DNA from 3 places in the Mesorhizobium sp. M0571 genome. Region 1 is predicted to be linked to each of the others. Evidence: predicted binding sites of a transcription regulator. Region 1 holds the regulator's gene; each other region holds the start of a gene.
The links. Region 1 encodes PhoB, which activates phosphate uptake and scavenging genes when phosphate is short. Its sites were predicted from a motif close to TGTCATNNANCTGTCAT; they were not measured.
Positions count from the first base shown of each region.

Region 2: ppk2 (polyphosphate kinase 2) is a predicted target of PhoB. The motif match lies at 2,207-2,223, and genes of this name have one in related genera.
Region 3: ugpB (sn-glycerol-3-phosphate ABC transporter substrate-binding protein UgpB) is a predicted target of PhoB. The motif match lies at 2,249-2,265, and genes of this name have one in related genera.

Region 1 is NZ_JAMYQT010000001.1:409,180-413,323, forward strand. It holds gene pstB (phosphate ABC transporter ATP-binding protein PstB) at 1-714, shown strand, start outside; gene phoU (phosphate signaling complex protein PhoU) at 747-1,454, shown strand; gene phoB (phosphate regulon transcriptional regulator PhoB) at 1,471-2,160, shown strand; gene NKI85_RS02025 (ROK family protein) at 2,170-3,414, opposite strand; gene xylF (D-xylose ABC transporter substrate-binding protein) at 3,700-4,144, shown strand, end outside.
Region 2 is NZ_JAMYQT010000008.1:161,835-165,978, forward strand. It holds gene NKI85_RS12585 (GntR family transcriptional regulator) at 1-317, shown strand, start outside; gene NKI85_RS12590 (DUF982 domain-containing protein) at 414-671, shown strand; gene NKI85_RS12595 (hypothetical protein) at 723-881, opposite strand; gene NKI85_RS12600 (aldo/keto reductase) at 1,004-2,047, opposite strand; gene ppk2 (polyphosphate kinase 2) at 2,317-3,237, shown strand; gene NKI85_RS12610 (dihydrofolate reductase family protein) at 3,287-3,931, opposite strand.
Region 3 is NZ_JAMYQT010000026.1:35,042-39,185, reverse strand. It holds gene ugpA (sn-glycerol-3-phosphate ABC transporter permease UgpA) at 1-794, opposite strand, end outside; gene ugpB (sn-glycerol-3-phosphate ABC transporter substrate-binding protein UgpB) at 876-2,186, opposite strand; gene NKI85_RS25665 (bifunctional diguanylate cyclase/phosphodiesterase) at 2,494-4,144, shown strand, end outside.

The DNA of each region.
Region 1 (4,144 bases):
GGCCAGAGCAAGGCGCTGAAGGACATCAGCCTGTCGCTGCCCGAGCGCAGTGTCACGGCCTTCATCGGGCCTTCGGGCTGCGGGAAGTCGACGCTGCTGCGCGTCTTCAACCGCATCTACGAGCTCTACCCGAAACAGACAGCCGAGGGCCAGGTCCTGCTCGACGGCAAGAACATTCTCGACCGGTCGCAGGATCTCAACCTGCTCAGGACCAAGATCGGCATGGTGTTCCAGAAGCCGACGCCGTTCCCCATGTCGATCTACGAGAACATCGCCTTCGGCGTCAGGCTCTACGAGAATCTCGGCAAGTCCGAGATGGACGGCCGCGTCGAACAGGCGTTGAAGCGTGCCGCGCTTTGGGGCGAGGTCAGGGACAAGCTCAACGCCAGCGGCTTGAGCCTCTCCGGCGGCCAGCAGCAGCGGCTCTGCATTGCCCGCACCGTGGCAGTGAAGCCGGAAGTCATTCTGCTCGACGAACCGGCCTCGGCCCTCGACCCGCTGTCGACCGCCAAGATCGAGGAACTGATCGACGAATTGCAAGCCGACTACACGATCGTCATCGTCACTCACAACATGCAGCAGGCGGCGCGCGTGTCGCGCCAGACTGCCTTCATGTATCTGGGTGAGCTGGTCGAGTTCGACCGGACCGAGAAGATCTTCACGTCGCCCCGCGAGAAGCGCACGCAGGACTACATCACCGGCCGCTTCGGCTGAGCGGTGCCGATCACGCAGACGAGGACAATATCATGGCCGAACATACAGTCGCGTCTTTCGACGAGGATCTCGAGCAGATCAGCAAGCTGATCCGCGACATGGCCGACCTCGCCGGTTCGATGGTCGGCGGGGCGACCAAGGCCCTGTTGAATTCCGACAATGCGCTGGCGCAGCGCGTTGTTTCGGACGACGCCATCATGGATGCGCGTCAACGCGAACTGGACGACCGCGCCATCACCCTGATCGCCAAGCGCCAGCCGATGGCCCACGATCTGCGCCATGTCGTCGGGGCGATCCGCATGGCCGGCGACCTCGAACGCATCGGCGACCTTGCCAAGAATATCGCCAAGCGTGTGAGTGCGGTCGGCCTCAGCGTCACGCCGCGCGACCTATCGCATTCCATCGATGCGATGGCGCAGCTGGTGCTCATCCAGGTGCAGGGCGTCATCGAGGAGTATGCTGCCGGCGATGCGGCCGCGCTGGCCAAGCTACGCGCCGCCGACGAGCGCATCGACGTCAAATACACGTCCGTGTTCCGCGAGCTGTTGACGTACATGATGGAAGACCCGCGCAACATCACCGCTTGCACGCATCTGCTGTTCTGCGCCAAGAATCTGGAGCGGATCGGCGACCATGTCACCAACATCGCCGAAAATGCGTATTATGTGCTGACCGGCGAGCAATTGCCTGTCAATCGTCCGAAGCAGGACGAAACGACAATGTCCGCACCGGTGACATGATGGGGGTGCCCAGCCGATGATCGCACCACGCATAATGGTGGTGGAGGACGAGGAGCCGTTGGGTGTGCTGCTCCGCTACAATCTCGAATCCGAAGGCTACCAGGTCGAGGTGGTGACACGCGGCGACGAAGCCGAGATCCGTTTGCAGGAGAATGTGCCCGATCTTCTGGTGCTCGACTGGATGATACCAGCGGTTTCCGGCATCGAGCTCTGCCGACGGTTGCGGGTGCGCCCCGAAACCGAGCGGCTGCCGATCATCATGCTGACCGCGCGCGGCGAGGAGAGCGACCGGGTGCGCGGTCTTTCGACCGGCGCCGACGACTATCTGGTCAAACCGTTTTCGACACCGGAATTCATGGCCAGGGTCAAGGCGCTGCTGCGCCGCGCCAAGCCGGAAGTGCTGTCCAGCGTGCTGAAGGTCGGCGACATCGTGCTCGATCGCGAATCGCACAGGGTCTATCGCAAGAAGAGCGAAATCCGGCTCGGGCCGACCGAATTCCGGCTGCTCGAATTCATGATGCGGCATCCCGGCCGCGTCTTCTCGCGCAGCCAGTTGCTCGATAATGTCTGGGGCGAGACGATCTACATCGACGAACGCACCGTCGACGTGCATGTCGGGCGGCTGCGCAAAGCCGTCAATAACGGCCGCATGCCGGATGTCATCCGCACCATCCGCGGTGCCGGCTATGCGATCAGGGAAGATTGACCTGCCTGGTCAGGCTACGTTCTTTCTGATGCCGGGCCTCATTTGCGCGCCCGGCGCGAAAATCTCCTGGTCGACGAAGCTTAACGCCCGCATCGCGCAGCCTTCGCGGATCAGCGGCAATTCGTTCGGCTCGGTGTCGAAGGAGATCGAGCTCGAATGCTGGCCACCGGCGGTCTGGGCGATGGCCTTGCGCAAGGCCGGCTCGATCAGATCGAAGGCGGCGGCACTGACGCCGACCATCGCGACCGGTGCTGGATCGATCAGCGCGAACAACGAGCCGAGACCGAAACCCAGCGCTTCGCCGGCCCTGCGGTAGGCCTCGCGTTCCGGCCCATCCTTCTCGCGGGCCCGGGCCGCCAACGCGCGCATGTCGGCGTCGCTGACGTCGGCGACCGGTTTGCTGTCTTCGCTCATCCCCGTAGCGTTGCGCCAGATGGCGTAATTGCCTGCATAGGCCTCGATGCAGCCGCGCCGCCCGCAACGGCAGAGCGCGCCGCCTGGACGATGGATCATGTGGCCAAACTCGCCGCCCGAGGAATGCGTGCCGGTGAACAGCTCGCCCTTCAGCACCAGCCCCATGCCGATGCCGTGCGAAAGCAGGATGGCGATGAAGTCGTCGCGATAGCGATCCGGATCGCGCCAGCGCAAAGCCACCGCCATCATATTGCAATCGTTCTCCACCGTGGCCGGGATGCCGAATTCGTCTTCCAGCATGTCGGCAAAGGCGATGTCCGTCTGCGGCGTGATCGGCGACCACAGCATGGCGCGTGCAGGGGAGTCGGTAATTCCCTGAATCGCCAGGGCGATGCGGGCGACACTGCGGACGTCAAGGTCTGGATCTTCCAGCCGGCGCCGGACGATGGCCATGCATTCGCGGATCAGCTCGTCGCGCGGCATGGTCAGCGTGTCCAGCCGGCGCTGTTCCTCGACGACCACCTGTCCCGCATAGTCGATGATGGCGGCCGACAGGAAATTCAGCGACAACACCACGGTCAGCACCGCCGCCGCTTCCGGGTTGAGGGCGAGGCCGACCTGCGGACGACCGCGTTTCAACGAAACGGGCTCGTTTGCCTTGCTCTCGGCGAGGATGCCTTCCCGTATCAGGTCGGAGGAGATCGCCGATATGGTCGAATGGCTGAGGCCGGTGGTTGCAGCGATCTCCGTACGCGACGGCTGGCTGGCCCGGCGCACCGCCGAGATCACCATCGCCCGGTTGCGCCGGCGCAAATCGTCATGGCGGATTCCGACCGACATCGTTTTGCTTTCCTCCCGGTTGCCGCGGCCGCTCATGAACCGGAAGCCGTCGGTAATGTCCGACAAATAGTGTCAGATACAGGCAAATAGTGTCAGATGCCGGCGGCGCTGTCATCGTTTATTCCGACACTCGAAAAAACTCGGAGAGTCATCAAAATCCATCAGAATCGATGTTGACAGCAGCCGGAGATCGGGTCAGTATTTTTTCGAGGCTCGAAAAAATTAACGCCTCTAGCTGGTCTTTGGGCCAATTGGTCACGCCGTACGCGGCGCAGGGAGGATATGATGAAGAAATTCACGACCGCCATTCTGGCGGGTGTCGCCATGACGCTGACGCTCGCGTCGGTGGCGCAGGCTAAGGACAAGGTCATCGGCGTTTCGTGGTCGAATTTCCAGGAGGAGCGCTGGAAGACCGACGAAGCCGCAATGAAGGCCGCCATCGAGGCCGCCGGCGACAAGTATATTTCCGCCGATGCACAGTCCAACCCGGGCAAGCAGCTCACCGACGTCGAGAGCCTGATCTCGCAGGGTGCCAACGCACTGATCATCCTGGCGCAGGACGCCTCGGCGATCGGGCCGGCTGTGCAGAAGGCGCTGGACGAAGGTATTCCGGTCGTCGGCTACGACCGGCTGATCGAGAACAAAGACGTCTTTTACCTGACCTTCGACAACAAGGAGGTCGGCCGCATGCAGGCCCGCGAAGTGTTCAAGGTGAAGCCGGAAGGCAACT
Region 2 (4,144 bases), on a different contig from region 1:
AGGAATGGCATCGCGTCGGCATGGATTTTCATATCGAGCTGGCACGCCTGTCTGGCAACGAGTTCCTGTTCAGGGCGGTTCGCGACGCGATGACGCGGCTGTCGCGCGCCCGATGGCTCGAGGTTCGCGACGAGGCGGCACTTGGCCGTGCCTGGGCAGAACACCATGCCATCCTATCGGCGGTGCGGGCAGGCGATGCCGATGGGGCTGCCCGCCTGCTTTCAGCCCATATCGTCGGCAGCCGCGACCGGCTGGTAACGTCGCTGCGCAACGACCGGCGCGGCCTGCGCGCCAGGGGATTTGCCGTCGTCGCCTGAGTCCGGATCCGCGGCCATTGATCACGAAAAAGGCAGATGAGCGAAGAAAGCTACTTTCGGTCTCGCTTCGCAAATGCTGATGGCGTAAGAGCGGCGATGGAAAACAATCGATTTGACACACCCGTGACCGTCAAGGGCGCGGCGGGAAGCAACCAGCTCTTGCGTACGGCTCGCGAGGCTTCCGACTACCTCCTCAACAATTGGCCCGGCAAGCGCAGCCCCAAGCATCGCGAAGCGCTGCAGGCCTGTCACGATGCGCTGGCCGGCGACAAGCCGGCCATGAACGCAAGACGGGCCTTCATTGCCGCCGCCCGCGAAGTGAACGTCTTCGTCAGCGACAAGGCGCCCGCCTAAGGCATAGCGGGACTTGACCGAGATCCGGCCCGCCTGGCGGGCCGGATCTCATCACTCTGCCGTTTCGGTTTTGGTTTGGGACTCGCTTTCGTCCTCGGGCGTCGACCGTTCCTTGGCCGCGACTTTGGCAGCCTGCTTTTCCGCCTTCTTGGCAGCCTTCTGCCGGTCGCGTTCCTTGCGTTCCTGACCGTAGTTCGGTGCTCGCGCCATATCGTTTCCTTTCATTGTGCTTGGCCCTTGCCTAGGAGCATTGAGCCACAAATACAACACCGCAGGGCACGATCGGCTCCATATCTCAGCGCAGTTCCGGGAGTCCGGCTTCAGCCCGTTTTTCAGGCGCCGTCCCGGTCGAGAACCAGATCGGCCGGACCGAACCGGTCCTTCGCCGTGAACTGCTGGTGCCAGTAGGGATAGAGCACGGGTGGCCTGCTGACCGCGTCGAGGCGTGTGCGCTCCTCATCGGCAAGCACCAGGCTTGCAGCAGCGATATTGTCCTTGAAATGCGCTTCGGTTCGTCCGCCGATCACCAGCGAGCTGACAGCGGGCCGGCCGAGCAGCCAGGCAAGCGCCACCTGCGCCGCCGACACGCCATGGTTGTTGCCGACGTCGATCAGCACATCGACGATCCGCCACAGCCGGTCCTCGTCGCGGATCGGCGGTTCCGACCAGCCGCTGAGCTGGCGGGCGGTCGGCTGGTCGCGGCGGTATTTGCCGGACAGCAATCCGCCGGCGAGCGGGCTCCAGACCAGCACACCGAGCCCCTGGTCGACCGAGATCGGCAACAATTCATACTCGGCTTCGCGCGCTTCCAGCGTGTAATGGATTTGCTGGGTAACGAAGCGCGGCTGGTGCTGACGGTCGGCGATGCCGAGTCCCTTCATTACTTGCCAGCCCGAATAATTGGAACAGCCGACGTAGCGAACCTTGCCCTGCGTGACCAGAGTGTCTAGCGCGGCAATGGTTTCCTCGAGTGGTGTCAGGCCATCCCACTCGTGCAGGAAATAGATGTCGATGACATCGGTTCTGAGCCGCTTCAGGCTCCTCTCGCATTCGCGGATCAGATGGTAGCGCGACAGGCCTTCATCATTAGGGCCTTTGCCGATCCGCATGCGCGCCTTGGAGGCGATCAGCACGTCGCCTTTGCGCTTGCCGCCGAGCGCCTCGCCGATGATCTCTTCCGACAGCCCGTTCGAATAGACGTTGGCGGTGTCGATGACATTGATGCCGGTGTCGATGCAAAGGTCGATCATCCGGCGCGCCTCGTCGAGATCGGTCTTGCCGACCGCCGAAAACGCGCCGCCGCCGCCGAAGGTCATGGTGCCCATGGTCAGCGTCGAGACCTTCAGCCCGGAATGGCCGAGAGTGCGGTATTCCATGTCGTATCCTCACGATTTATTGGAAAAGGCCGCGCTTCAAGCGTCAGCCCTGAATGAACCGGGCATTTGTAGGACAATTCGTGCCGCTTGTCTCCCATGCTGCAGGGGCAAGATCGATCACATCTTGCGGATTGGACGCGCAGCCGGCGCAGGGTGGGCTGCAATAAAACCGTCATTGCCGGCCTATAGTAATTTCGGTTCGGCGCTTTGTTTTCCGGCCGCCCGGCCGGGCGGCAGAGCGTCTGGCGGCTGTAAGCGGAGCGGCGCAAATGACCGAGACAAAACAGAATTCCCCGGCCAGGGACTGGCTCGAAGCGGAACTCGCCGACACGCTCGACGAAGACTATGAGCTGGAAATCTCGGAGCCGGCGCTGTCGATGGAGATCGCCAAGATCTACAAGGATGCACATCCGCCATCGATCGACCGCCTGCAATATTTTCGCGATCTCATCACGCTGCAATCCGAATTGATCAAGCTGCAGTCCTGGGTCGCCTATCACAAGAAGAAGCTCGTCGTGGTCTTCGAGGGCCGCGACTCGGCGGGCAAGGGTGGCGTCATCAAGCGCATCACCCAGCGGCTCAATCCGCGTATCTGCCGCGTCGTAGCACTTCCGGCGCCGACCGAGCGGGAGAAGTCGCAATGGTATTTCCAGCGCTACGTTCCGCATCTGCCGGCCGGCGGCGAGATCGTGCTGTTCGACCGCTCCTGGTATAACCGCTCCGGCGTCGAGCGGGTGATGGGCTTTGCCCAGCCGGATCAGGCCGAGCAGTTCTTCCGCGACGTGCCGGATTTCGAACGCATGCTGGTCCGTTCCGGTGTCACGCTGGTCAAATACTGGTTCTCCATCACCGACGAGGAGCAGCAGATGCGCTTCCTAATGCGCATCCACGACCCGATGAAGCAGTGGAAACTGTCGCCGATGGACCTGCAGTCGCGCGTGCGCTGGGAACAGTACACCAAGGCCAAGGAAGAGACATTCGCCCGCACCAACATTCCCGAAGCCCCGTGGTTCATCGTCGAGGGCAACGACAAGAAGCGGGCACGGCTGAACTGTATCGACCATCTCCTCAAGCAAATGCCCTATGAAGAGGTGCCGCACGAGGAGATCACGCTACCGGAGCGCGTCTTCAATCCCGAATACGAGCGCCAGGTGCTGCCGCGCGAGCTGTATGTGCCGGAGAAATACTGAGTAAACGAGCGAGGAAGGCGCTGCCTCAGTGGCGGCGCCCTGCAACAAGCTAGGCGCGCTTGATGATGACGTGCGTTGCATTCGACGTCGCAACCTGGTCGCTGCACCGGTAGCCGAGCTTGAGCATGTCAATGCCGGCAAAAAGGTTCTCGCCTGAGCCGAGCAGCATTGGCGATATCGCCAGATGCATGTCGTCGATGAGCTTTTCCTGGAGATATTGCCGGATCGTGGCGACGCCACCGCCCAGCCGTACATCCTTGCCGTCAGCCGCTGCTTTCGCCTTTTCCAGCGCTGAGTGGATACCGTCGGTCACGAAATAGAAGGTCGTGCCGCCCTCCATGACGATAGGGTCCCGCGGATGATGCGTGAGCACGAAGACCGGCACATGATAGGGCGGATTGTCCCCCCACCAGCCTTTCCAGCTTTCATCCTTCCAGGGTCCGCGGATCGGCCCGAACATGTTGCGGCCCAGGATCCACGCCCCGATATTTTCGAAACTGCGCGCCGCGAACGCGTCGTCCGTGTCCGTGGTCCCGCCATCTTTGCCAAACATGTCGCGGAAGGTTCGGGTGCCGATCATCCATTTGTGCAGGGCTTCCCCGCCGACACCCAGCGGGTTCTTCAGATCCTGATCGGGACCGGCGCCGAAGCCGTCGATCGACAGGGTGAAAGCTTTGACAGTCAGCTTGGGCATGATTTCCTCCTAACCAGTTGTGATTTGCAATCGGTAATTTTCTAGCTTGACTGATTGCGTTTCGCAAGCGGTATTTTCGGGCGGCGAGCAGCGGCGGCGCAGCTGCGCAATCGCTTCAGACAATAGGGGCCGCGACCTCGCCGCACTTTCTGCAACGCTGGCAATTGGCGAAACTTTTGTGAAGGCGTCTTTCTCCCGTCACTATACGGCGAG
Region 3 (4,144 bases), on a different contig from region 1:
GAATCGCCGAGGATCAGATTGACGAAGCCGTCATTGTAGACCTTGTAGACCAGCGTCTCGGTCGTCTTGCCCGGCCCGCCGCCGGTGACGGCATGAACGATGCCGAACGTGTCGAACAGGGCATAGACCGTGTTGACGACCAGCAGGAAAAAGGTTGTCGGCGCAAGCAGCGGGAAGACGATAGTCCAGAAGCGCTTGGTCTCGCCGGCGCCATCCATGGCCGCCGCCTCGATCAGCGTTTTCGGCACCGCCTGCAGGCCGGCAACGAAGAACAGGAAATTGTAACTGATCTGCTTCCAGGCAGCCGCCGACACCAGCAGGATCATGGCGTGGGTGCCGTTGAGCAGCGGATCCCACGCGATGCCGAGGCTTCTCAGCAAATAAGCCAACGACCCGATCGAAGGATTGAACAGAAAAAGCCACAGCATGCCGGCAATCGCCGGCGCCACGGCATATGGCCATATCAACAGTGTGCGGTAGAGGCCTTTGCCGCGCACGGCCTTCTCGGCCATGACCGCGAGCAGCAGGGCCACAACCATGGCAACGATCGCGGTCGCAAGAGAGAACACCACCGTGACCTTGATCGAGTTGAGGTAGGCCGGATCGGCCAGCACCTTCCGGAAATTGGCAAACCAGACAAACCGGCTCCTCAGCCCGAACGGGTCTTGCCTGAGCATCGACTGGTAAAGCGCCTGACCGGCCGGCCAATAGAAGAAAACCAGTGTTATGGCGAGTTGTGGCGCCACCAGCAGGTAGGGCAGGATCTTGTTGGGAAAGACGACGCGTGGAGACAGGCTGATTTCCCTCGCTATTCAGGTATCGCCCACGCGAGCTCGCGTGGGCGATATTCCAACCGACTAACCGAGATAATCCCGTCAGTTCTCCAGCGCTTCCTTGATCGCGGCGTTGCCGCGCGTGACCGCATTGTCGAGCGCCTGCTGAGCGGTTTGCTGGCCGGCCAGCATCTTCTCGAGCTCCTCGTTCTGGATATCACGCACCTGCGGCAGATTCGGCAGGCGCACGCCCTTCGAGTTGTCGGTCGGCGCCTTGCCCGTCATCTGCAGGATGGGTGTCTCGCGGCCGGGGTGTTTGTCATAGAAGCCTGATTTCTTAGTCGCCTCGTATGCCGCAAGCGTCACTGGCAGGTATCCCGACTTCTGGTGCAGATATTCCTGCACATCTGTCTTGGACAGATAGGCAAAGAAGGCCGCGACGCCCTTGTATTCCTCGTCCGACTTGTTGCCGAACACCCACAGGCTGGCACCGCCCGGCGTGGTGTTCTGTGGTGCGCCCTTGGCGTCGGTATCGTAGGGAAGCTGGCCGATGCCATAGTTCATGCCGGACTTGACGATGTCGCCGAGGCCGCCTGACGATTCGGTGAAGATGCCGCATTCGCCGGCGAGGAATATCTGCTTGGCTTCGGAGGTGCGTCCGCCATACTTGAATGTGCCGTCCTTGGCCAAGTCAGCGAGCGCCTGGAAGTGGTTGACGAAAATCGGCGCATTGATCTTGAGTTCGACATCACCTCCGGCCAGGCCATTCTGCTGGGTAGCCCAAGGCACGTCATTCCACGCTGCGAAATTCTCCAGATGGATCCAGGTCAGCCAGGTCGAGGTGTAGCCGCAAGGGGCGGCGCCGCTCGTTTTGATCTTCTTGGCAGCTTCCCACACCTCGTTCCAGGTCTTGGGCGGGCTGTTCACGTCGAGGCCGGCCTTCTGGAAGATGTCCTTGTTGTAGTAGAGGATCGGCGAGGAGGAGTTGTAGGGGAAGGACAGCATGGTGCCGTCCGGCTTCGAATAATAGCCGACGATGCCGGGCAGATACTGGCTCTTGTCGAAGGTCATCCCAGCACTGGTCAGCACATCGGCCGCCGGTTTGATCGCACCCTCGGCCGCCATCATCACGCCGGTACCGACGTCGAACACCTGGAGGATATCGGGCGCCTGTCCGGCGCGGAAGGCCGCTATGCCCGCATTCAGCGTCTCCGGATAGGTGCCCTTGAACACCGGAACGAGCTCATAGTCGCTCTGGCTGGCGTTGAAATCCTTGGAGATCTTGTCGACGACCTCGGCGTTGGCACCGGTCATGGCGTGCCACCAGCTGATCTGCGTGACGGCGAAGGCGGAGGTGGTGGAAAGCAGGGTCAAGGTGGCGGCAATACCGGCCGCGAAGCCGAAGAACTTCATGTTTCATCTCCCGTTTGTCATTGGCGAAAGGGGCGCTTCCGCAAAGCCAATATGTGGCGCTGATGACAATCGGACAACGGTTTTGTTGCGGATCAATGAACATCGTTTCCGACTAAAGTGCGCTCGCTACCGAAAGCGCGGCGTCAGGGGACTGCACCACCGCCCCTCTCGGCAGAGCGGCATGCACTTGTCTGGTTTCCCCCGAAAAGACCCGCCTCATGACCCGCGGGTTAACCATTCGTTAAAATCTCCAAGGGCTAATCAGTCACACCTCCCCTGTTTTTTTGGCAGACCGAGTGAACCCAGGATGCTGACGGTCTATAACTGTATTGTAAGTCAGCACGACCTGAGACTGGTCGCACTTGCCGCCCTCGTCTGCGGCATTTCCTGCTTCTCAGCAGTTAATCTCCTTAAGCATGTCGGCCGATCGACCGACCGAAATCGGCTTGTCTGGCTGATGATCGCCGCAACTTCGACCGGGTTCGGCATATGGGCGACGCATTTCATCGCCATGACTGCGTTTACGCCGGGAATACCAAACGCATACAATCCGGGATTATCCGCCTTTTCGCTTGCCGCCGCCGTCATCCTGACCGCGCTTGGGATGTGGGTTGCCACCTTGCGCCGCGGCATCGACCATTTCCTCGTCGGCGGCGCCATTCTCGGTGGCGCCATCGCGACGATGCACTACATCGGCATGGCGGCATTCGAGGTGGAAGGCCGGATCGTGTGGAACCTGCCCCTTGTCGCGATATCGCTTCTGGCCGGCGGGACGCTCGCGGCAGTGGCGCTTCTTGTCGTCTTGCGTCGCCCATCCGCGCTCGCGACGCTCGGCGGCGCCGTGCTTTTGACGCTGGCGATCTGCAGCTTGCATTTCATCGCGATGGCCGCAGTGTCGATCTTTCCGGATTCCTCGATTGAAATATCCGAACATTCAATCGACCCCGTTTCCCAGGCGTTTGCCGCAGCAGTCGCCAGCCTGGTAATCCTTGTGCTGTCGGGCGCCGCCCTGTGGATCGACCTGCGTTTTCGCGGCCAGAAGCTCGAGGCCGATCGCATGCACGATCTCGCCAATGCCGCTGTCGAAGGTCTGATCGTTTGCGATGGCACCCGCATCGTCAGCGCCAATGACAGCATGGCGAAACTGACGGGCACGGCGACAGCCACCCTGAACACGATGCAGCTCGGCGACCTTTTCGACGAACGGAGCACAGCCGATATATCCGGCTTCGGCGAGCAGGCGCAGGAAGCGAAATTGAGGGGCAGCGACGGCACGAGAATTCCTGTCGAGCTGATCGCCAGGAAGATCACGTACTGCGGCAGGCCTCATACAGTGCTTGCCGTTCGCGACGTCCGCGAGCGCAAAAAGGCGGAAGAAGAGATCCTCCGCCTCGCACATTTCGACCCACTTACCGGGCTTGCCAATCGCCGAAGCTTTTCTTCCCGGCTCGAAGCGGAAATCGCATCGATGGATCGTAGCGGCAAGGATGGATATCTGGCGCTCCTGCTGCTTGACCTCGACCGGTTCAAGCAAGTCAACGACCTCTATGGCCACAGCGCCGGCGACGCCATGCTGCAGAAGCTGGCGCACTGCATTTCCGGCATCCCGCGCCACGGACAGATGCTCGCGCGCCTCGGCGGCGACGAATTTGCCATCATAGCTCCGAACCTCCCCGACCCACTGGCCGCGGGTCGCATAGCCGAGGATGTGCTGGCTGCGATCCGGGAGGAAAACAGAGTTTCAGTCGGCTACGGTCTTGTCTCGGCCAGCATCGGCATCGCCTTCTTTCCGCTGGATGCCGAAGACCAGGCCGGCCTGATCAGCCATGCCGATACGGCACTCCATCGCGCCAAGACCGAGGGCAGGGACACTTACCGGTTTTTCGAGGTAGCCATGGGCACCGCGGCCCGCGACAAGCGCGTGATGGAGCATGAATTGCGCCAGGCGATCGCCCGCA